Regions from separate parts of the Pseudomonas sp. FP597 genome, predicted to be linked through region 4. Evidence: predicted binding sites of a transcription regulator. Region 4 holds the regulator's gene; each other region holds the start of a gene.

Region 1 (5,905 bases), 2.8 Mb from region 4:
CGGTTGATCGGCTGGTGGGAGCAGATGACGGCGGCTTGATGGGCTTTACTCTCGCAACTTCAACAATAAGGAATATAACAATGGGTTCGCTGAAACGACTGGCTGTGCTGTGCGGCTTTACGGTGTTGTTCGCTGCCACTGCGCAGGCTGAGGATTGGCAGGTCGCCAAGGACGAAGACGGTATCAAGGTGTCCCTGAGCGAAGTGGCCGGTTCCAAGTACAAAGCGTATCGCGGTGTCACGGTGATCAAGGCGCCAGTGGCCAAGATCGTTGCGTTGCAGGAAGACGTGGCGGGTGCCTGTAAGTGGATTCATGAATGCAAGCTGCAAAAGTTGCTGAAGCATGAGGGTGACGTCAGCTACACCTACACGCAATTCAACGCGCCGTTTCCGGTGAGTAATCGTGATTCAATCTTGAAAATCACCACCACCAAAGGGGCTGACGGCAGCGTGACGCGCAACTTGCTGGAGGTTCCGACCTATCAGCCCGAGGAAAAAGGCTTTGTTCGTGTCGCCCAGGTCGAGGGCTTCTGGAAACTGGTGCCAAAAGGCGATAACCAGACCGAAGTGACCTACCAGGTGCACACCGAACCAGGCGGTAGCGTGCCGTCGTGGCTGGCCAACAAGTTCGTGGTGGACGCGCCGTTCAACACACTGAAAGCCTTGAAAGACCACGCTGAAAAATAAGCGCGATTGATCCGGTGCCTCCGGCCTTTGAGTGGAACGTTTGCCACGCCCTCAAGGTCCAGATACCTGTGAGCCCACACGCGGGCTTTATCGAGGAGGCACCGATGCAAACGTGGCAAATTACCTTCGTTGATGATCACGGCGAGCAGTCCGTGGAGCAGTTCACCTGCGAACAAAAGCCCAGCCTTGAAGATGCTGCGCACATGATTCGCAGCAAGCTGGTGCCGGTAGCCGCCGAACTCGACCTCAACGACCTTGAAGGTCGCCAATCCGAGCCGACGGTCAAGATCCTCAAAGACCAGAACAGTATCCAGATCCTCGACATTTCTCTCGCTGCCTGAATATTCCCTTTATGCCTATCAAGCGCCTCTGGTGGAGGTGAAAGCTTCGCGCTACTCTGCAAGTGAGATCAGCGAATGAATCGCTAAGGTCTGGTCTTGTCAGCTACATGCTTGTTTTCCAGCGGTGATGTCATTGCCGTCCCCGCGCCAGCAGGGCGCGGGCTTCGGGAAGCACGGAAAGTCTATCCATCGGTTTGAGGAGGACGTTTCATGAGCACAGCCTATCAAGAAGACATCAGTACCCACGTTCTGCGCCGCATGAAAGAGGGCGGTTTCGACTTTTCACGTTTTCACCCCATCGAGTTCTACGCCATTTTTCCGGACGAGGAACGGGCGCGCAGGGCTGCGGGTGAGTTTCGCGGAGAGTCGCTGAACGCTCAGGTCAGTGCGCGCGACGATGGCGCCTGGTACCTGGAGTTGAGCAAAGTCATGTTTGCAACCTACGACGGCATAGGAGACTTCGAGCAGGACTTTGAAGCAGTGGTGGAACCCCTTGGCGGGATTATAGAAGGGTGGGGCGTCAAGCACCCGGTTCGCCCGTTACCCATGTAGTGGGTTGTCACGCGCAACACCGTGTATCGGCTGACCTCAGGGTCGGCCGATTTTGTTTGTGCAATAAAAAAAGGCCACCCGACGAGGGTGGCCCAAAGGGAAGAGCGGAGCGCCAAAGGATATTCAGCAGATGGCGCGATTATCCGCAGACTTGGCCGGGCAGTGAAATCAACTCTGGCTATGCTGTTGATAGTCAAAGCCTGCATTGCGATGAGGCGCACGACAACACACCGGGCATTCTGCGCACCAGGAAGGTGCGACAAGGTGCTCGTATTTATTTAACACACTGATTTTTAAGTGTTTATGCCGATGGCACGGGCCTTGCGATGGTTCTTGCGTCCCGAGTGACAAGGAGTACGGCATGATCCGCACTTATTACGATGAAATGTACGATGGGGCAGGGCAGGTGCGTCCTCACTATCGCGAGTTCGCCCGCTGGTTGGCCGAAACCCCGGCAGAGCTGCTGGCCCAGCGTCGGCGTGAAGCCGATTTGCTGTTCCACCGCGCCGGCATCACGTTCACGCTTTACGGGGACGAGCAGGGCACCGAGCGCCTGATACCTTTCGATACCATCCCGCGCAGTATTCCGGCCCGTGAATGGCAGATCGTCGAGCGTGGCTGCATCCAACGGGTCAAGGCGCTGAACATGTTTCTCGCCGACCTCTACCACGAGCAACGCATCATCAAGGCGGGCATCATCCCGGCTGAACAAGTGCTGGCCAACGAGCAATACCAGCTGGCCATGCAGGGCCTGAACTTGCATCGCGATCTGTATTCCCACATATCCGGGGTCGATCTCGTACGCGATGGCGATGGCACCTACTACGTGCTGGAGGACAACCTGCGTACACCCAGCGGTGTCAGCTACATGCTCGAAGACCGCAAGATGATGATGCGCCTGTTTCCGGAGCTGTTCGCCGCCCAGCGCATTGCGCCCATCGACCATTACCCCAACTTGCTGCTCGATACCCTGAAAAGCGCCAGCCCGCTGGATAACCCCAGCGTGGTGGTACTGACGCCGGGGCGCTTCAACAGCGCATTCTTTGAACACGCGTTCCTGGCTCGGGAAATGGGCGTGGAACTGGTGGAAGGCGCCGACCTGTTCGTGCGCGATGATCGCGTGTTCATGCGCACCACCGACGGCCCCAAGGCGGTGGACGTGATCTACCGTCGCCTCGACGATGCGTTTCTCGACCCGCTGGCGTTCAACCCGGACTCGATGCTCGGCGTGCCCGGCCTGCTCGCGGCCTACCGTTCGGGCAACGTGGTGCTGGCCAATGCGATTGGCACCGGGGTGGCGGATGACAAGTCGGTGTACCCCTTCGTCACCGAGATGATCCGTTTTTACCTGGATGAAGAACCGATTCTGAAGAATGTGCCGACCTTCCAGTGCCGCAAGCCCGATGAACTGTCCCACGTACTGGCTAACCTGCCGGACCTGGTGGTCAAGGAAACCCAGGGCTCCGGCGGCTACGGCATGTTGGTGGGGCCCGCGTCCACCGCGGCGGAAATCGAAGCCTTCCGCGCGCGCATCAAGGCCAAGCCCCACGCCTATATCGCTCAACCCACCCTGTGCTTATCCACCTGCCCGACGTTTGTCGAAAACGGTATTGCTCCACGGCATATCGACCTGCGCCCGTTTGTGCTGTCCGGCAAGGAAACCCGTGTGGTGCCCGGCGGCTTGACCCGTGTGGCGCTGCGCGAAGGCTCGCTGGTGGTCAACTCGTCCCAGGGCGGCGGCACCAAAGACACCTGGGTGGTGGAGGACTGATGCCATGCTGAGTCGAACCGCCTCGGATTTGTATTGGATGTCGCGCTATCTGGAACGCGCGGAAAACCTCGCGCGCATGCTCGATGTGAGCTATTCGCTGTCGCTGATGCCCCAGGACGGGCGCGGTGACGGTCTGCACGAACTGGCCATGCCATTGTTGATCACCGGCACCCTGGAGGATTACCGCGAGCGCCATGGGGAACTGCATGCCGAAAACCTGTTGCACTTCTTTGCCCTGGACGCGGCCAACCCTGCCAGCATCTACAGCTGCCTCGGCGCGGCGCGGGCCAGTGCCCATGCTGTGCGTGGGCGAATTACCGCCGACATGTGGGAAAACATCAATGCCACCTGGTTGGATATTCGCGACATCGCCCAGCAAGGGCTGAGCCGCTACGGCATGAGCCGGTTCTGTGAGTGGGTCAAGGAGCGCTCCCATCTGTTCCGGGGCGCCACCTACGGCACCATCATGCGCAACGATGCGTTCCGTTTCATTCGTCTGGGCACTTTTATCGAGCGTGCCGACAACACCCTGCGTTTGCTGGACGCGCGCTATGAAATGGCCGGCGACCGCGCCGACGCCGTCACCGACGGTACGGCTCACGCCTACTATCAATGGAGTGCTTTGTTGCGCGCGCTGTCGTCGTTCGAGGCCTATACCGAGATTTACCGCGACGCCCCCGGCGCCCGCCAAGTGGCGCAGCTGCTGCTATTGCGCGCCGACGTACCGCGCTCGCTACGGGCCTGCAGCGAAGAAATCGACCAGATTCTCGCCAGCCTGCCAGGCATCAACGGGCGACCGGCGCAACGCCTGGCCGCCGAGATGGACGCGCGCCTGCGCTTTACCGCCATCGATGAAATCCTCGAGGAAGGCCTGCACGCCTGGCTGACCGACTTTATCCCTTTGGTTCGCCAGTTGGGCGACGCCATCTACAGTTCCTACCTGGAGGCGGCATGAGACTTTCCATCAGCCACGAAACCACCTACCACTACGAAGACCAAGTGCGCGCCAGCATCCAATACTTGCGTGTGACCCCCCACGACAGCGAACGCCAGCAGGTACTCAGTTGGCAACTGGACCTGCCGCGCCCGGTGCGCGCCCAGGTCGACCCCTTCGGCAATATCCTGCATGTGCTAACCCTGGATGAACCGCATGACACCATCATCATCGGCGCCCGTGGCCAGGTGGACATCGACGAATTGCGCGAGGCCGAACACGAGAACCAATCGGCGCTGCCGTTCCTGCGCTGCACGCGTCTGACCGAGCCCGACGAGGCCTTGCGCCGTTTTGCCGAGCAGCATTGCCATCAACGTCGCGACCGCACCGCCTTGATCGACCTGATGCACGCGCTCAACCAGGTGATGGTCTATACGCCAGGGGCCACCGCCGTCGACACCTGCGCCGCTCAGGCCTTTGCCGGCGGGGCAGGTGTGTGTCAGGACCACACCCACGCGTTCCTGGCCTGCGCGCGCAGCCTGGGAATTGCGGCGCGCTATGTGTCAGGGTATTTGTACACCGAAGACAGCGCGCACCTGGCCAGCCATGCGTGGGCCGAAGCCTGGTTGGATGACGCCTGGTACAGCTTTGACGTGACCAACCAGTTGGCGCGGCCGGAGCGGCACCTGAAACTGGCCGTGGGCCTGGATTACCTGGACGCCTGCCCGGTGCGCGGCATGCGCCGTGGCGGTGGGCATGAGCAGATGCACGCCAAGGTGTTCGTGGCGCCGACGCCGGTGATCTCAGTGCAGCAGCAATGATGTTCAGGACGCAGCAGATTAAATGGGGGAGGGGGCTTGCCAGTCTCAAGGTTGTTGTTTGCGGCCGGCCATATGCTTCAAATACCCCACCAGCAAATCCAGCTCGCTGTCAGGCAATACGCTGACAGCGAACGCTGGCATCTTCGCCTGGGGCCAATGCCGCAGGCTTTGCGGATCGCGGATATAGCGTTTGAGAAACGCCTCGCCGAAATATTCGGTGGGGCTGTAGGGGATATTCAAGTCCGGTCCCACCTGGGCATCGCCCGCGCCGTTTAGACGATGGCAGGCCAGGCAATTCTTCTGGAACAACGCAAAGCCTTTATTGATCGGGTCACTTGCAGCCAGTGCCGGGTCAGGCAACAGCGCCGGAAAACGCTCGGCCACCGTCCGCAGTTGCTTGATTCTGGAGACTTGGAACGGCCACTGCTCAGGGCTGATATGCCCGGCTTGCGGGTCGGTCCACACCAGGTAGAACGGCCCGGCACTCGATTTGCCATCGCCCAATGCAGGCCATGGCTTGGCCGGGTCTTCCACCGCCAGCCAGGCACGGGCGCCATGGTTTTGCAGCAGTGGGGCGGCGGTGAGTTCGGCGGCGAAACCGTCGAGGGCCACGGCTTGCAGGTGAGTCCCAGGCTTGAGGCCCGCGAGAAGCACCGCCAATGGCACTGCGCGATAGGTCATGTTGCGTTTGTAGGAAACGTCATCGACGATCTGCACCGTCTGCGCATCCGGGTGCTTGAGCAGGTCGGCGGTTTGCCAGATCCTGCTGCTGTGGTCCAACTCGATGGTCAATTGCGCCG
Region 2 (5,905 bases), 3.1 Mb from region 4:
AGCCGATCTTGATCACCTTGCTGCTGGCCGCGCTGATCGGCCCGGTCGCCCTCGGCGGCTGGCTGTTCGCGGCCGGCAGCATGGCGCCCAAATTCAGCCGCATGAACCCGGCCGCCGGGCTCAAGCGCATGTTTTCCGCCAAGGCGCTGGTGGAGCTGCTCAAGGCATTGGCCAAGTTCATCCTGATTCTGTTCGTGGCGCTGTCGGTGTTGTCGTCCGACGTCGATGATTTGCTGCGCATCGCCCACGAACCGCTGGAGTCGGCGATCATCCACAGCGTGCAGGTGGTCGGCTGGAGCGCGCTGTGGATGTCGGCCGGGCTGATCATCATTGCGGCGGTGGATGCACCGATCCAGCTGTGGGAAAGCCACAAGAAACTGCTGATGACCAAGCAGGAAGTGCGTGACGAGCACAAGGACCAGGAAGGCCGACCCGAGGTCAAGCAACGCATCCGCCAGCTGCAGCGCGAAATGTCCCAGCGCAAGATGATGGCGGCGGTGCCCGACGCCGACGTGGTCATCACCAACCCGACCCACTATGCCGTGGCCCTCAAGTACGACCCGGAGAAGGGCGGCGCGCCGATGCTGCTGGCCAAGGGCAGTGACTTCACTGCCTTGAAAATCCGCGAAATCGCCGTGGCCAACGAGATCCTGCTGTTGGAGTCGCCGGAACTGGCGCGGTCGATCTTCTATTCCACCGACCTCGACCATGAAATCCCCGCCGGGCTGTACCTGGCCGTGGCGCAGGTACTGGCCTACGTCTATCAGATCCGCCAATACCGCGCCGGCAAAGGCAAGCGCCCCGACCCGCTCAAGGACTTGCCGATCCCGCCGGAATTGCGCCGCGATTCGTAATCCGCATGCCGCCTTCCCTTTAACGGTTGCCGTTACCACCTATCGTCAATCGATGTCTACCTGTCAACTCTGACAGTAGCCAACCACCTCTTCTCACGGTTCTATGGCCGTGGGTGGTTACGAGCTGCGGGGAGAAGGGTATTGGAAGTGGGCAGTGGTGTCATCGAGTCCTATAACCCGGCGACGGGAGAGGGTTTGATTGCGCTCGATGGCGGCGAAGAACGTGTGCTGGTTAACCGACGCAACTGGATTGGGACCACGCTTTGGGTGGGAAGGCGGATGACGTTTCAAATGAGACATGGACGCGAAGGTGTTTATGCGTTGCGCATCGGTGCATTGCCAAACACCTGAATAAGCTCAATGAAAAGTACGGAGAACGGCAATGGCTACGGGTACGGTGAAGTGGTTCAACGCGGAAAAGGGCTTTGGGTTTATTACTCAGGATGGGGGCGGAGCTGACGTCTTTGTTCACTTTTCCGCGATCCAGAGTGACGGGTTCAAGACGCTCGAAGAAAACCAGAAGGTTGAGTTCGAAATCGAACAAGGACAAAAAGGACCTCAGGCTACGAGCGTGCGAGTGGTGTGAAGACTCATTGATTGATCGTTCGCCGGTAGCGCTGCACGCAAAAAAATCCAACTGTGGGAGGGGGCTTGCTCCCGATAGCAGTGTGTCAGGCAGCAGATTCATGGCCTGACTCACCTATATCGGGAGCAAGCCCCCTCCTACATTTGGATCGGTATATGGCCTTAGACACGGTCGCTTGTGAGGTTAACCAAACCCGAAACCAAAGTTGGAAGGCTTCTTGCACTACCCCCACCAGGACGCCTCCCGGCGTCAAAAGTTTGCTTTACGTTACGAGGAATACCGGTGGTGGATCGCTCTCAAATGCTCGGCACGGCCCGTACGACCCTGACTGACCTCTCGCGGGGTAATCTGGGTGTGCCGTTGTTGTTGCTGGTGATGCTGGCAATGATGATGTTGCCGATGCCGCCGTTCCTGCTCGACGTGTTCTTCACCTTCAACATCGCCCTGTCCGTGGTGGTGTTGCTGGTCTGCGTATACGCCCTGCGGCCGCTGGATTTCGCGGTGTTCCCGACGATTTTGCTGGTGGCGACCCTGTTGCGCCTGGCCTTGAACGTGGCCTCTACCCGCGTGGTGATGCTCCACGGCCAGGACGGTCACGCTGCCGCCGGCAAGGTGATCCAGGCCTTCGGTGAGGTGGTGATCGGCGGTAACTACGTGGTGGGTATCGTGGTGTTCGCGATCCTGATGATCATCAACTTCGTGGTGGTGACCAAAGGCGCCGGGCGAATTTCCGAGGTGAGCGCGCGGTTTACCCTCGACGCCATGCCCGGCAAGCAGATGGCTATCGACGCCGACCTCAACGCCGGCCTGATCGACCAGAACCAGGCCAAATCCCGCCGTCTGGAAGTGGCCCAGGAAGCCGAGTTCTACGGTTCCATGGACGGCGCCAGCAAATTCGTGCGCGGTGACGCCATCGCCGGCCTGCTGATTCTGTTCATCAACCTCATCGGCGGCATGGCCGTGGGCATCTTCCAGCACGGCATGACCTTCGGCGATGCGGGCAAGGTCTACGCCTTGCTGACCATCGGTGACGGTTTAGTGGCGCAATTGCCATCACTGTTGTTATCCACAGCGGCTGCAATCATGGTCACCCGTGCCTCGGGCTCCGAGGACATGGGCAAACAGATCAGCCGGCAGATGTTTGCCTCGCCCAAGGCCCTGGCCGTGGCTGCAGGCATCATGGCGATCATGGGTATCGTGCCGGGCATGCCGCACGTGTCATTCCTGAGCATGGCCGCCATGGCGGCGGGTGGTGCCTACCTGTTCTGGAAAAAGCAAAACGCAGTCAAGGTCCAAGCCCTGCAGGAAGTCGCGCGCCAGCAGGAGCTGCTGCCGTCCCCGGCCCGCGCCCAGGAAACCAAGGAGCTGGGCTGGGACGATGTGACCCCCATCGACATGATCGGCCTGGAAGTCGGCTACCGCCTGATTCCGCTGGTGGACCGCAACCAGGGCGGCCAATTGCTCGCGCGGATCAAGGGCGTGCGCAAGAAGCTGTCCCAGGACCTGGGCTTTTTGATGCCCACCGTGCACATCCGCGACAACCTCGACCTGGCGCCGAGCGCCTACCGCCTGACGCTGATGGGCGTGATCCTGGCCGAAGCCGAGATCTACCCGGACCGCGAGCTGGCGATCAACCCCGGCCAGGTGTTCGGCAGCCTCAACGGCATTACCGCCAAAGATCCGGCTTTTGGCCTGGAGGCGGTGTGGATCGAAATCAGCCAGCGCAGCCAGGCGCAGTCCCTGGGCTACACCGTGGTAGACGCCAGCACCGTGGTCGCCACGCACCTCAACCAGATTCTGTACAAGCACTCCCACGAGCTGATCGGCCACGAAGAAGTCCAGCAATTGATGGGTTTGCTGGGCAAAGCCTCGCCAAAACTTGCCGAAGAGCTGGTGCCCGGCGTGCTGTCGTTGTCGCAACTGCTCAAAGTGCTGCAAGCGCTGCTGGCCGAACAGGTGCCGGTGCGCGACATTCGCAGCATTGCCGAGGCCATCGCCAACAACGCCGCCAAGAGTCAAGATACCGCCGCGCTGGTGGCGGCGGTGCGTGTCGGATTGTCCCGCGCAATCGTGCAAAGCATTGTAGGGCTTGACTCCGAGCTGCCTGTGATCACCCTGGAGCCCAGGTTGGAACAGATTTTGCTCAATAGTATTCAGAAGGCGGGACAAGGCCAGGAAGAGGGCGTTCTGCTGGAGCCAAGCATGGCTGAAAAACTGCAGCGTTCTTTGATTGACGCCGCCCAGCGCCAGGAAATGCAGGGCCAACCGGTGATTCTACTGGTGGCAGGCCCGGTCCGAGCGATGTTGTCGCGGTTTGGACGCCTGGCAGTACCGAATTTGCACGTTTTGGCTTATCAGGAAATTCCTGACAACAAGCAAGTGACTATCGTCGCGACAGTAGGGCCCAACGGCTGAGGGTAGTGGGTTATGCAAGTGAAGCGTTTTTTCGCCGCCGATATGCGTCAGGCCATGAAACTGGTCCGTGATGAGCTGGGCGCCGACGCCGCGATTATCGGTAACCGTCGCATTGCCGGCGGTGTCGAGCTGACGGCTGCCCTGGATTACACCCCTCAGGCCCTGGCCCCGCGCGTGCCGAACATGGAGCTTGAAGACGAGCTGCGCAAGACCGCCTCGCGCATCGTCTCGGCCCAGGCCGAGCTGAGCATGCGTGGCGACAGCGATGCCACCACCAATCGCCAATTGTTCGCCGGGCTGCCGTTGACCGCCTCCGAGCCGCTGGTCGAGCCGACTTTCATCGAGCCACCGCGTCCTGCCGCGCCAGCCCCGGCCGCCGGCGTCGACCAGCGCGCGTTCGACTCGATGCGCTTTGAACTCAACGGCCTGCGCGAACTGCTGGAAGTCCAGCTGGGGTCGCTGGCCTGGACACAGTTGCAAGGCAGCAAGCCGCAACAGGCCAACCTCTGGCGTCGCCTGCAACGCATCGGCCTGTCTGGCCCGCTGTCCCGCGACCTGCTGGCACTGACCACCGAAATCGAAGAACCCCGCCAGGCCTGGCGCATGTTGCTGGCCCACTTGGCGCGGATGATCGCCACTCCGGAAATCGAGCCGCTGGAAGAGGGCGGTGTGATTGCCATGGTCGGCCCGGCCGGCATGGGCAAGACCACCACCCTGGCCAAGCTCGCCGCCCGTTATGTGCTCAAATACGGCGCCCATAACATCGCGCTGGTGAGCATGGACAGCTATCGTATCGGTGCCCAGGAGCAACTCAAGACCCTGGGCCGTATCCTCAACGTGCCGGTGACCCACGTCGATCCGGGCCAATCCCTGGCCAATGCCCTCGATCCGCTGCTGCGCAAACGCGTGGTGCTGATCGACACCGCCGGCCTGCAAGCCAGCGACCCGGCGTTGCGCCTGCAGCTGGAAAGCCTGGCTGGACGTGGCATCAAGTCGAAAAATTACCTGGTGCTTGCAACCACCAGCCAGAAACAGGTTCTGACCGCTGCGTATCACAGCTACAAACGTTGCGGCCTGGCCGGCTGCATCCTGACTAAACTGGATGAAACCGCCAGCCTGGGCGAAGTGTTGAGCCTGGCGATCAGCCATGAATTACCGGTTGCCTACCTGACCGATGGGCCGCGGATCCCGGATGATTTGCATCTGCCGCGCCGTCATCAGTTGGTCAGCCGTGCCGTGAGCGTACAAATGCAAGACGAGCCTAGCGAGGAAGCGATGGCCGACATGTTCGCCGATCTCTACCACCACCCGGCAAAACGGGTCGGTTGAAGTCGATGAGCACCGTGAAATGTATCTACATCGATGGTCTGCAAGCGATTCACGCGGCCAAGCCATGTAGCCTGCGTCTAAGCAAGACAAGGTAAAGAAATAAAATGGGCAGCATGCATCCCGTACAGGTGATCGCGGTGACCGGCGGCAAAGGTGGCGTCGGAAAAACTAACGTGTCAGTGAATTTGTCCCTGGCGCTTGCAGAGCTTGGCCGTCGCGTCATGCTGCTGGATGCTGACCTGGGACTGGCGAACGTCGACGTTCTGCTGGGGCTGACGCCCAAACACACCCTGGCCGATGTGATCGAGGGGCGCTGTGAGCTGCGCGATGTGCTGCTGCAGGGCCCTGGCGGGATCCGCATCGTGCCGGCCGCGTCGGGCACCCAGAGCATGGTGCACCTGAGCCCGGCACAGCATGCCGGCCTGATCCAGGCCTTCAGTGATATTGGCGACAACCTCGACGTGCTGGTGATCGACACCGCCGCCGGGATCGGCGAGTCCGTGGTCAGCTTCGTGCGCGCGGCGCAGGAAGTACTGCTGGTGGTCTGCGATGAACCCACCTCGATCACCGACGCCTACGCCCTGATCAAACTGCTTAACCGTGACTACGGCATGAACCGCTTCCGCGTGCTGGCCAACATGGCCCAGAGCCCGCAGGAAGGACGCAACCTGTTCGCCAAGTTGACCAAGGTCACGGATCGTTTTCTCGATGTCGCCTTACA
Region 3 (5,905 bases), 710 kb from region 4:
GGACGGCAGCTTGTTGGAACCGAGCATGCGGTCCACCAGGTTACGCAGGCGGTCGGCTTCTTCGATGATGACGTTGGTGTAGTCCTTGAGATGCTCCTCCGGCAGCTCGCGGGCCAGCAACTGCGCGGCGCCGCGAATACCGCCCAGCGGGTTCTTGATCTCATGGGCCAGGCCGCGCACCAGCATCTTGCTGGTTTCCTGCTTGGACAGCTGCGCTTCCTCTTTGGTAATGCGCAGCAGGCGGTCGCGGGGGTGCACTTCGAGCAGCAGCAGGGTGGCGCCGTTGCTCAGGATCGGGGTCACGGCGTAGTCGACGGTCAGCGTTTGGCCGGTGAGGGCGGTGAGCATCGCTTCGCGCTTGGTGAACGGGTGAGCCTGCTCCACGGCCTGGCGCAACGAGCTCAAGGCCTCGGCCGACTCGGTGAACAATTCGCTGATGAACTGCCCATGGCTGCGCTGGCCGCTGATGGCCAGCAGCATCTCCGCCGCCGGGTTCATGTACTCAAGACGCAGGTCGTCATTGAGCAGGATGGTCGCGGTGGTCAGGTTGTCGAGTAGCAAACGGTGCAGTGCATCGCTGATGGTCATCAGGACCTCTTTTGGAGCAAGGCGCGGGCTTGAGGCACACGCTGATACAAGGAAAATGCAAAAACCAAACCAAGGCTCCGAAAAGAAGCGTTAAAGCCCTGAAATAGGGGTTTAAGGCTCGAAACTGTGGCGTTTAGCCAGCCCTTGCGGGAAGTTTCGAACCAAAATGGGTTGGTGAGGTGGGTAGGGTGCAGTATGTTGCACCAATATAGTGCGAATTTGCGCGAGCTGTTCAGGAACGCTCAAAGGCTATCCTGAGAGTGGCCAAGTTGCCGGACGTGGACGGGGCGACGGCCTTAGCCGGTGGCGGGATTGCCGGGCGGTGCTGTTCGCTGTGCGTTTTTAGAGTGTGTCGTGTGATGATTTTTTTCGCGCGGTGAGACAGGGATCGATGACTTCGCGTAGCGCGGCGCTGTCGTGTGGCAACACAAACTCAGCGGTCAATGGTCCATCGTCGGGGATCGCCGAAGTCAGCTTCATCCTGATTAGCTGACCGCCCCTGTTCTCAGTTGCCCACTCACTTAACGCCTGCTGATTGACCTGTGTGATAAACGTGAACAGCGCGAGAGATCCGCCGATGTGATAGCCATTTATAGCGTAGTGACGAGTGGGACGGTTATCGGTAGTGATGCTGAGCGGTCCGGTTGACGAGGCTTCCTTGCCTTCATAAATGTCGGTTTTGAAGTGCAGCCGATCGGTGGGGGCCAACAGCGAGATCGAGGCGCTCCCCTCGGAGTGATTGCACATGACCTGCAGCATCGCCTTACCGGTTTTGTCTCCATGGACGGCTACGCCATTGAGGTTGGCCACCCACGTCGGACTGTCTGGATGCAGGGCATCGACCGTCCAGATGTAGGGTTTTGGGGGCGGCGGGGTGGCGTGTGCCTGACCCAATACTGCGAGCATCAGCATCATTGAGCATAGGGGCTTGCAGGTGCGGTTCATTGCGAGATTCGTCGTAAGTGGCTGCCGAATGCTGCATTCTGGTCGCTCGGCTGCCCGGTGGGTATCGGACATTTGCTCAATTCACCGTGCATAACCGCTCTGTGCGCGTTTCACTACGGGTAAACGCACAGCTCGCCAGTGGCGCGGGCCATCGCAATCTGCATCAGCGGCTCGTGCATGGGTTCCAGAGTGGCCAGGGCGACCCAGTGTGGGCACTTCGGGTCTTTTCGATACGGAGTGAAGTCGGCCAATTGCTGCAGCAGGCGCTTTTGCAGTTGGTCGAGTTGGGGACGGATCTGGCCGCTGAGGTCCGGACGCGGCAGGTCAGGCGCTTTGCCCATCTGCTGCCAATCGTTCAGGCGGTTGTACTGCACCAGCTTGTTGGCCTCGATCTGCGCCGCAAAAAATTGCTCGGCCGCTGCGGGGTCCAGCTTGTAGCTCGGCGCCTGGGCGACGACGCTGGCAATCACTTCTTGCTCGCGTTTTTTGTCTTCCACGGCTTTGTGGCTGTCCCATTTGCTTAAGGCCACCTGGTCGGCAATCGCCAGGCGTTCGGCGATGCTGTTGAGCAGTGGTTGCAGCGTGGGCGGCGCGGCGGTGGCGGTGGCGCTGATAAACAACAGAGCGAACACAAATCGATGTTTCAAGGGTGATCTCCTTGTGGGAGGGGGCTTGCTCCCGATAGCGGTGGGTCAGCTGGAAATAGGCTGACTGATATACAGCTATCGGGAGCAAGCCCCCTCCCACAGTTTTTGATTGGGTTTGCAGGTTTAGAGCTGTGTCAGTTTCAGGCTACCTTATCTTGCGCGGTTGCCTACAGGTGCGCCAGAATCCGCCGGCTTGTACGGCTGGCTTGTCGTCTCTAAGGTTGCTCGGTCGCTGCTCATCAGCGATCAGGTTTAGTAGCCTGGACTCGAATTGTAGGTCGTGCATTTTCCATCACGCTTGATGGCGGTTGTGCGCAGGGCATCTTCGGATGCGCCGGGCTTCTACATTCACCGGTCTACTAACCTGCGCACAGCTGCCTCCACTTCGTTTAGTAGCGAAATGAAAGCGGCCTCATTCGAGGAATGTAGAAAATGTTCAAGCCAACCCCAAATCCACCCCCCTGCATCTTCACCATCGCCGCCGATATCGACGACGAAGCCCTGATGGTCAACAGTTTCGAAACCTTCTCCTCGGTCAGCACCTTGTTGCTGGACCTTTCTGAAGATCTGGATGGCAAACACCGCGATGTCGCGCTGGCCATTCACCAACTGAGTGCATTGGGCGCATTGATGGTCAGCCGTATGCTCGACCGCCAAGTAGCCAGCTGATAATTCCCAGGCAAAAAAAAGACCTCCCGAACAGGAGGTCTTTTTCATCACGCCACCTTAAGCAGCGCTACCGGATCAGCAGCTGTAGTACAGCTCGTATTCCAGTGGGTGTACGAAGGTGCGTACTTTGATTTCTTCTGCGCTTTTGAGCTCGATGTATGCGTCAATGAAGTCGTCGCTGAACACGCCGCCTTTGGTCAGGAACGCACGGCCCTTGTCCAGCTCTTCCAGGGCTTCTTTCAGGCTGCCGCACACTTGTGGGATCTCTTTGGCCTCTTCAGGCGGCAGGTCGTACAAGTTTTTGTCGGCGGCGTCGCCAGGGTGGATCTTGTTCTGGATACCGTCCAGGCCGGCCATGACCAGAGCCGCGAAGGCCAGGTATGGGTTGGCTGCCGGGTCCGGGAAACGTGCTTCGATACGGCGAGCGCGAGGGCTGGACACGTAAGGAATACGGATCGAGGCGGAACGGTTGCGAGCCGAGTAGGCCAGCATCACCGGTGCTTCGAAACCTGGAACCAGACGCTTGTAGGAGTTGGTCGACGGGTTGGTGAAGCCGTTCAGGGCCTTACCGTGCTTGATGATGCCGCCGATGAAGTACAGGGCGGTGTCGGACAGGCCGGCATAACCTTCGCCAGCGAAGGTGTTCTTGCCATCTTTGGCGATGGACAAGTGAACGTGCATGCCCGAACCGTTATCGCCGTACAGTGGCTTAGGCATGAAGGTCGCGGTACGGCCGTAGGCTACGGCAGTGTTGTGTACGCAGTACTTCAGGGTCTGAACTTCGTCAGCCTTGGCCACCAGGGTGTTGAACTTCACGCCGATTTCGTTCTGGCCGGCAGTCGCCACTTCGTGGTGGTGCACTTCGATGACCAGGCCCATGTCTTCCATGGCGTTGCACATGGAGGTACGGATTTCGTGGTCGTGGTCGAACGGTGGAACCGGGAAGTAGCCGCCTTTGATACCTGGACGGTGGCCATGGTTGCCGCCTTCCACGTCCTGGTCGGACATCCACGAACCTTGTTCGGAGTAGATCTTGAACATGGAACCGGAGATATCGGACTTGAACTTCACTTGATCGAAGATGAAGAACTCTGGCTCCGGGCCTACGAATACGGTGTCGCCGATACCGGTCGACTTCAGGTATTCCTCGGCACGCTTGGCGATCGCACGTGGGTCGCGGTCGTAGCCTTGCATGGTCGAAGGCTCGATCACGTCGCAGACGATGATCAGGGTCGGTTCTTCGGTGAACGGATCCAGCACGGCAGTGCTGTCATCCGGCATCAGGATCATGTCGGAGGCTTCGATGCCTTTCCAGCCGGCGATGGAGGAACCGTCGAACATTTTGCCTTCTTCGAAGAAAGCATCATCCAGCGCGTCGCGAGCCGGCATGGTCACGTGGTGCTGAGTGCCTTTGGTGTCCGTGAAGCGCAGATCAATCCATTTAACGTCATGATCTTTGATGAGTTGAACCGACTTCGACATAGTGTCCTCCGGGTGGCTTCGGGCTGGGGTAGTGGAGTTAGCCCTTAGAATGTGGGTGATGCCGGCGCGGATAGTCCGCCATGGCAACCTGCCTCACAAGAGAGCAAATTGCATGCCAGTGCGCCAACATGGGTTTTTTGCGCCAAAAGCGACCCTATAAAGGTGCGTAGCGACAAATGCCTGAAAATAGCGCACCGCAATGTGGCGCGGTCGCCTGCAAATGCACCTCTTTAGTGCGTTGCGACTGACGTGCATATTAACTGGTTAAACCTTGAGCGATTTCCGCTATAATCCGCGCCCCCCTTTTTCAGCAGGCCCGGCGCGCGCTGTTTCCATGAAATTAATCGTTAAAGTCTTCCCCGAAATCACCATCAAGAGCCGACCGGTACGGATGCGTTTCATCCGTCAGTTGGCCAAGAACATCCGTGCCGTGCTCCGCGATCTGGACCCGGCTGTGGTGGTGAATGGCGTGTGGGACAACCTCGAGCTGGAAACCCGCCTGACCGACGCCAAAGCCTTGAAGGACATGACCGAGCGCCTGAGCTGCATGCCGGGCATCGCGCATTTCCTGCAGGTCGACGAGTACCCGTTGGGCGACTTCGACGACATCACTGAAAAATGCAAGCTGCACTTCGGCAACTCGCTTGCCGGCAAGATTTTTTCGGTGCGCTGCAAGCGTGCCGGCAAGCACCCGTTCAGCTCCATGGATGTGGAAAAATATGTCGGCAGCAAGCTGCGTCGCGAGTGTGGCGCCGCTGGAATTTCCCTGAAAGCGCCGCAAATTGAAGTGCGCATGGAAATTCGCGACCAACGGTTGTTTGTGATCCACAGCCAGCACAACAGCATCGGCGGCTACCCGCTGGGTGCCCTGGAACAGACCCTGGTGCTGATGTCCGGCGGTTTCGATTCCACGGTGGCGGCCTACCAGATCATGCGCCGCGGCCTGATGAGCCACTTCTGCTTCTTTAATCTGGGCGGGCGTGCACATGAATTGGGCGTGATGGAAGTCGCGCACTTTATCTGGAAGAAGTACGGCAGCTCCCAGCGCGTGCTATTTGTGAGCGTCCCGTTCGAGGAAGTGCTGGGCGAAATTCTCGGTAAAGTCGATAACAGTCATATGGGCGTAGTATTGAAGCGTATGATGTTGCGCGCTGCGTCCCGTATTGCCGATCAACTGCAGATCGACGCGCTGGTGACTGGCGAAGCGATTTCCCAGGTGTCCAGTCAGACGCTGCCAAACCTGTCGCTGATCGACTGCGTGACCGAGAAGCTGGTATTGCGCCCGCTGATCGCCAGCCACAAGCAGGACATCATCGACCTGGCAGAACAAATCGGCACCGCCGACTTCGCCAAGCATATGCCTGAATATTGCGGGGTCATCTCGGTGAACCCCAAGACCCACGCCAAGCGTCACCGCGTGGAGTACGAAGAACAACAGTTCGACATGGCGATTCTGGAGCGTGCGCTCGAGAACGCCAAACTGGTCCCGATCGATCGCGTGATCGATGAGTTGGGCCAGGATGTGCAGATCGAAGAAGTCAGCGAAGCCCTGGCCGGCCAGATCGTCATCGACA
Region 4 (5,905 bases):
GAAACGCTTGAGCAGTGTCTCCTCGTCGGCGTCCAGGTACAGCACATCACAGTGGATATGCTTGGCGCGCACTTCTTCAAGCAGTTCCGGGAAGCGCGACAGGTGGCTGGGCAAGTTGCGCGCGTCAATCGAAACGGCTACCAGCGGTTGCGCCAATTCGGTGTGAATAAGTGCACGTTCCGCCAGTTCCGGCAGCAGGCCGGCGGGCAGGTTGTCGATGCAATAGAAGCCGCTGTCCTCAAGCACATTGAGCGCGGTGCTTTTACCCGAGCCTGAGCGGCCGCTGACGATGATCAAACGCATGATTAGTGCCCGTTTTGTTCATCCAGGACAACTTGATACAGCGCCTCATTGCTGCTGGCACTGCGCAGTTTGTCGCGGACGTCCTTGCGGTCGAGCATGCTGGCGATCTGCCGGAGCAGTTCCAGGTGCGCATCGGTGGCGGCTTCCGGGACCAGCAGCACAAACAGCAGGTCGACCGGGGCACCGTCGATGGCGTCGAAATCGATGGGCGCTTCCAGGTGCAGCAGGGCGCTCACGGGACTATTGCAACCTTTGAGGCGGCAGTGAGGAATGGCGATACCGTTGCCAAAACCTGTGGAGCCGAGTTTTTCACGGGCAACCAGCGCTTCGAAGACATCTTGCATCTCCAGATCCGGCACCTCGCGGTGGATCAGGTTGGCAATTTGTTCGAGGGCTTTTTTCTTGCTGCCGCCCGGCACGTTCACGAGGGAACGGCCGGGGGTCAGGATGGATTCAAGTCGGATCATGGGGGGAGGGTTAACGACCTGTACCTTGCATCAGGTGCAGATTCTTTTCCTTATGCTTTATGAGTTGGCGGTCCAGCTTGTCGTAGAGCGAGTCAATCGCCGCGTACATGTCCTCATGCTCAGCATTGGCGACGAGCTTGGCATTCGGTACGTGCAGGGTGGCCTCGATTTTCTGCTTGAGCTTATCGACCTCCATGATGACCTGCACGTTGGTGATCTTGTCAAAATGCCCCGCAAGCTTGTTCAGCTTGCTCTCGGTGTACTCACGCAGGGGCTTGGTGACTTCCAGCTGGTGTCCACTGATGTTGACTTGCATACAGCTTCTCCTTCGTTGCCAGTGCATAAAGCGGCGGGTAGGAATACCCGCCACTGGAACGCTGTGGCCCGCCCGTCACATCAAACGCTTACGCTCGCTGGAAGGCGCGATCCCAAGGGACTCGCGGTACTTGGCGACGGTTCGACGGGCGACCTGAATGCCTTGTGCCTCCAGTAAACCAGCGATCTTGCTGTCACTCAACGGCTTTTTCTGATTTTCCGCGGCAACCAGTTTTTTGATGATCGCGCGGATCGCCGTGGACGAGCATTCGCCGCCCTCGGAGGTGCTGACGTGGCTGGAGAAAAAGTATTTCAGCTCATAGATACCCCGTGGGGTATGCATGAATTTCTGCGTGGTCACCCGTGAAATCGTCGACTCGTGCATGCCCACCGCTTCGGCGATGTCATGCAGGACCAGCGGCTTCATCGCCTCGTCGCCGTACTCCAGGAAGCCGCGCTGGTGCTCGACGATCTGGGTGGCCACTTTCATCAGGGTTTCGTTGCGGCTTTGCAGGCTCTTGATGAACCAGCGCGCTTCCTGCAACTGGTTGCGCATGAAGGTATTGTCGGCACTGGTGTCGGCGCGTTTTACAAAACCGGCGTATTGCGGGTTGACGCGCAGGCGCGGCACCGACTCCTGGTTAAGCTCAACCAGCCAGCGTTCGTTGTCCTTGCGCACGATCACATCGGGAATCACGTATTCGGCTTCGCTGGATTCGATCTGCGAGCCTGGGCGCGGGTTGAGGCTTTGCACCAGCTCGATGACCTGGCGCAGGTCATCTTCCTTGAGCTTCATGCGGCGCATCAACTGGCTGTAGTCGCGGCTGCCCAGCAGGTCGATGTAATCGGTGACCAGGCGTTGGGCTTCCGCGAGCCACGCAGTCTTGGCGGGCAACTGGCGCAGTTGCAGCAGCAGGCATTCGCTGAGGGTGCGCGCGCCGATACCGGCGGGTTCGAACTGCTGGATGCGGTGCAGGACGGCTTCGATTTCGTCCAGTTCGATGTCCAGTTCCGGGTCGAAGGCATCGAGAATTTCTTCGAGCGTCTCGTCCAGATAGCCCTGGTTGTTGATGCAGTCGATCAGGGTCACGGCGATCAGGCGATCGGTGTCCGACATCGGCGCCAGGTTCAGTTGCCACAGCAGATGGCTCTGCAGGCTTTCGCCGGCGGAGGTGCGGGTGGTGAAGTCCCACTCGTCATCGTCGTTGCTGGGCAGGCTGCTGGCACTGGTCTGGTAGACGTCTTCCCAGGCGGTGTCCACCGGGAGTTCGTTGGGAATGCGTTCGTTCCAGTCGCCTTCCTCAAGGTTATCCACCGTCGGGGCGGTTTCCTGATAGGACGGTTCCTGCACGTCGGAATTGGGTTTTTGCTCGATGTTGTCGGCCAGCGGGTCTGCATTATCGAAGTCGTCGCCCTCTTCCTGGCGTTCGAGCATCGGATTGGACTCCAAGGCCTCCTGGATTTCCTGTTGCAGGTCCAGGGTCGACAATTGGAGCAGGCGGATGGCCTGTTGCAGCTGCGGTGTCATCGTCAGCTGCTGGCCCATTCTCAGGACTAGCGATGGTTTCATGGCAGGGGCTTAACACCTTATTCGCCGGCGCAGTGCGCCATCCACGACAGGGCGCGTGAGCGCCAAACATAAGCAAATTATATGCCTGATATCGGGGGCTTTGCCTAGAGCGCGGTAACAATAAAAAACTCGAGGTTTTTATTGACTCCCGCGCTCCAGGCGACCGACTTGCCGCCGCCTTGTCGGTACGGACAGGTTTACAGGCGGAACTCGTGACCCAGGTACACTTCCTTGACCAGTTCGTTGGCGAGGATAGTCGCGGAGTCACCCTCGGCGATCAATTGGCCATCGTTAACGATATACGCGGTTTCGCAGATATCGAGGGTTTCACGCACGTTGTGGTCGGTGATCAGCACACCGATACCCTTGGCCTTGAGGTGGTGGATGATCTGCTTGATGTCACCGACCGAGATCGGGTCGACGCCGGCAAACGGTTCGTCCAGCAAGATGAACTTGGGGGCGGTCGCCAGGGCACGGGCGATTTCCACGCGGCGGCGTTCACCACCGGACAGGCTCATGCCCAGGTTGTCGCGAATGTGGTTGATGTGGAATTCCTGCAGCAGGCTTTCCAGCTCCTTGCGGCGCCCATCGCGGTCGAGTTCCTTGCGGGTCTCAAGGATCGCCATGATGTTGTCCGCAACCGACAGTTTGCGGAAGATCGACGCTTCCTGGGGAAGATAGCCGATACCGGCCCGCGCACGGCCGTGCATCGGCTGGTGGCTGACATCCAGGTCGTCGATCAGAACGCGACCCTGGTCCGCCTGGACCAGGCCGACGATCATATAGAAGCAGGTGGTCTTGCCGGCGCCGTTGGGGCCGAGCAAGCCGACGATCTGGCCGCTGTCGATCGACAGGCTGACGTCGCGCACGACCTGACGGCTTTTATAGGCCTTGGCCAGATGCTGGGCTTTCAGGGTTGCCATTACTCGGCCTTCTTCTTCGGCTGGATAACCATGTCGATGCGTGGGCGCGGCGCGGTGACTTTGCTGCCATTGGCGCGACCGGCGTTAGCGATCTGCTTCACGGTGTCATAGGTGATTTTTTCACCTTCCGTGGAGTTGCCGTCCGGGCTCAGCACCTTGGCCTGGTCAATCAGGACGATGCGATTCTGCTGGGCGTGATACTGGATAGTCTTGCCGTAGCCTTTCATCGGACCTGTGTCGGTAGCCGACTGCTTCTGTTCGAAGTAAGCCAGGTTGCCTACCGAAGTCACGACGTCGATGTCACCGCTTTGGGTGCGCGTCAGCGTTACGGTATTACCGGTGATCTTCATCGAACCTTGGGTGATGATCACGCCGCCGGTGTAGGTCGCTACACCTTGCTTGTCATCCAGTTGCGCATCATCAGCCGAAATGTGGATCGGCTGCTGGCTATCGTTCGGCAGAGCCCAGGCGCTCACGCTTCCCAGTACAGCGCCCAGGCCGAGCAAAATAGGGAGAGTTTTAACGAGCCTCATACTGTCCTCTTACGTTCGATAGCAGGTGTATCCTGCTTTCTTTCAAATACGCTTTCATTCCCTTGCCAGTCGATACACCGCCAGCGCCGTCGATTCTAACGTCTTGCTCGGTCTGCGCATATTGCTTCTGTGGGAATACGGTCATGCGACTGCTGGTAATCACGGTGTCACGGTTCTTGGCATCGGTGCGCGCGACGCGCACCGAGTCAATCAGCTCCACCTGGGTGCCGTCCGGGTTCACTTCGCCACGCTTGCTGGTGACGTGCCAGGGAAACTCAGTGCCGCGATAAAGGTTCAAGTCCGGGTTGGTCAGCAAGGTAACTTCGCTGGCCTTCAAATGCTCGACCTTGTCCGAGGTCATTTCATACTGCACCTTGCCGTCGGGCAGGAACTGCACGCTGTAGGCGTTGGTGGCGTAATAGTCGATAGCGCCTTTGTCGACCTGCGCGGCAGGCTGGTCGAGGAAGCGCTCCGGGCTGATATTCCAGTAGCCCACCGCCAGGAACAGCGCGGCGATGACTCCGAATAGCAGGAAGTTGCGAATCTTTTTGCTCAGCATATAACGCTCTATAAGTAGGCGGCGTGGGCCGCTTCAAGGCTGCCCTGGGCTCGCAGAATCAGTTCGCAGAACTCACGGGCCGCACCTTCGCCACCACGGGCGGTGGTGATGCCATGGGCGTGCTCGCGAACGAACGCCGCCGCGTTGGCGACGGCCATGCCCAGGCCCACCCGGCGAATGACCGGCAAGTCCGGCAGGTCATCGCCCAGGTAGGCGACCTGCTCATAGCTTAGGTTGAGTTGGCCAAGAAGCTCGTCCAGCACCACCAGTTTATCCTCACGGCCCTGATACAGGTGAGCAATTCCCAGGTTTTGTGCGCGGCGTTCCACAACGGGGGTTTTTCGGCCGCTGATAATCGCCGTCTGCACACCTGCCGCCATCAGCATCTTGATGCCCTGGCCGTCCAGTGTGTTGAATGTCTTGAATTCGCTGCCGTCTTCGAGAAAGTACAGGCGGCCATCGGTCAGCACGCCATCAACGTCGAAAATCGCCAACTTGATGTGCTTGCCGCGTTGCAATAAATCGCTGGTCATTTACATCACTCCCGCACGCAACAAGTCGTGCATGTTCAGGGCGCCTACCGGGTGGTCGTGATTATCGACCACCACCAGCGCGCCGATCTTGTGGTCTTCCATGATCTTCAATGCTTCGGCCGCGAGCATCTCGGGGCGTGCGGTCTTGCCGTGTGGAGTCATGACCGCGTCGATGGTTGCGGTGTGGATATCGATGGTGCGGTCCAGGGTGCGCCGCAAGTCACCGTCGGTGAACACGCCGGCCAGGCGCCCGTCGGCTTCCAGGATCACGGTCATGCCCAGGCCTTTGCGGGTCATTTCCATCAGCGCGTCCTTCAGCAGGGTGCCGCGCTGCACGTGAGGCAATTCATCGCCCGAATGCATGACATTCTCTACTTTCAACAGCAGGCGCCGGCCCAGGGCGCCGCCAGGATGTGAAAACGCGAAATCTTCGGCGGTGAACCCGCGGGCCTCCAGCAACGCTACGGAGAGGGCATCGCCCATGACCAGCGCGGCGGTGGTGGAGGAGGTCGGCGCCAGGTTCAGCGGGCAGGCTTCGTGGGCCACGTGAACATTCAGGTTCACTTCGGCGGCCTTGGCCAGCGTCGAGTCCGGGTTGCCGGTGATGCTGATCATCTGGATCCCCAGGCGTTTGATCAGCGGCAGCAGGGTCACGATTTCGTTGGTGGTGCCGGAGTTGGACAGCGCCAGGATGATGTCATC

The links. The regulator sigma-54, encoded in region 4, starts transcription at its own class of promoters, with help from an activator protein. The targets are predictions, from matches to a motif close to ANTGGCATNNANNTTGCTNT.
Region 1: PSH66_RS22175 (circularly permuted type 2 ATP-grasp protein) is a predicted target of sigma-54. The motif match lies at 1,888-1,907, and genes of this name have one in related genera.
Region 2: flhA (flagellar biosynthesis protein FlhA) is a predicted target of sigma-54. The motif match lies at 1,645-1,664, and genes of this name have one in related genera.
Region 3: glnA (type I glutamate--ammonia ligase) is a predicted target of sigma-54. The motif match lies at 4,432-4,451, and genes of this name have one in related genera.

Annotation. Positions count from the first base shown of each region.
Region 1 is NZ_CP117432.1:4,866,578-4,872,482, reverse strand. It holds gene PSH66_RS22195 (YkgJ family cysteine cluster protein) at 1-39, shown strand, start outside; gene PSH66_RS22190 (START domain-containing protein) at 81-686, shown strand; gene PSH66_RS22185 (hypothetical protein) at 791-1,027, shown strand; gene PSH66_RS22180 (ribonuclease E inhibitor RraB) at 1,238-1,579, shown strand; gene PSH66_RS22175 (circularly permuted type 2 ATP-grasp protein) at 1,941-3,350, shown strand; gene PSH66_RS22170 (alpha-E domain-containing protein) at 3,355-4,305, shown strand; gene PSH66_RS22165 (transglutaminase family protein) at 4,302-5,105, shown strand; gene PSH66_RS22160 (cytochrome c) at 5,151-5,905, opposite strand, start outside.
Region 2 is NZ_CP117432.1:4,588,472-4,594,376, reverse strand. It holds gene flhB (flagellar biosynthesis protein FlhB) at 1-854, shown strand, start outside; gene PSH66_RS20890 (hypothetical protein) at 996-1,205, shown strand; gene PSH66_RS20885 (cold-shock protein) at 1,237-1,440, shown strand; gene flhA (flagellar biosynthesis protein FlhA) at 1,741-3,855, shown strand; gene flhF (flagellar biosynthesis protein FlhF) at 3,868-5,184, shown strand; gene fleN (flagellar synthesis regulator FleN) at 5,289-5,905, shown strand, end outside.
Region 3 is NZ_CP117432.1:412,893-418,797, forward strand. It holds gene glnL (nitrogen regulation protein NR(II)) at 1-588, opposite strand, end outside; gene PSH66_RS01835 (hypothetical protein) at 931-1,605, opposite strand; gene PSH66_RS01840 (chorismate mutase) at 1,647-2,180, opposite strand; gene PSH66_RS01845 (DUF6124 family protein) at 2,613-2,849, shown strand; gene glnA (type I glutamate--ammonia ligase) at 2,925-4,331, opposite strand; gene thiI (tRNA uracil 4-sulfurtransferase ThiI) at 4,666-5,905, shown strand, end outside.
Region 4 is NZ_CP117432.1:1,126,382-1,132,286, forward strand. It holds gene rapZ (RNase adapter RapZ) at 1-303, opposite strand, end outside; gene ptsN (PTS IIA-like nitrogen regulatory protein PtsN) at 306-770, opposite strand; gene hpf (ribosome hibernation-promoting factor, HPF/YfiA family) at 781-1,086, opposite strand; gene PSH66_RS05160 (RNA polymerase factor sigma-54) at 1,162-2,655, opposite strand; gene lptB (LPS export ABC transporter ATP-binding protein) at 2,853-3,578, opposite strand; gene lptA (lipopolysaccharide transport periplasmic protein LptA) at 3,578-4,111, opposite strand; gene lptC (LPS export ABC transporter periplasmic protein LptC) at 4,098-4,670, opposite strand; gene PSH66_RS05180 (HAD family hydrolase) at 4,679-5,203, opposite strand; gene PSH66_RS05185 (KpsF/GutQ family sugar-phosphate isomerase) at 5,204-5,905, opposite strand, start outside.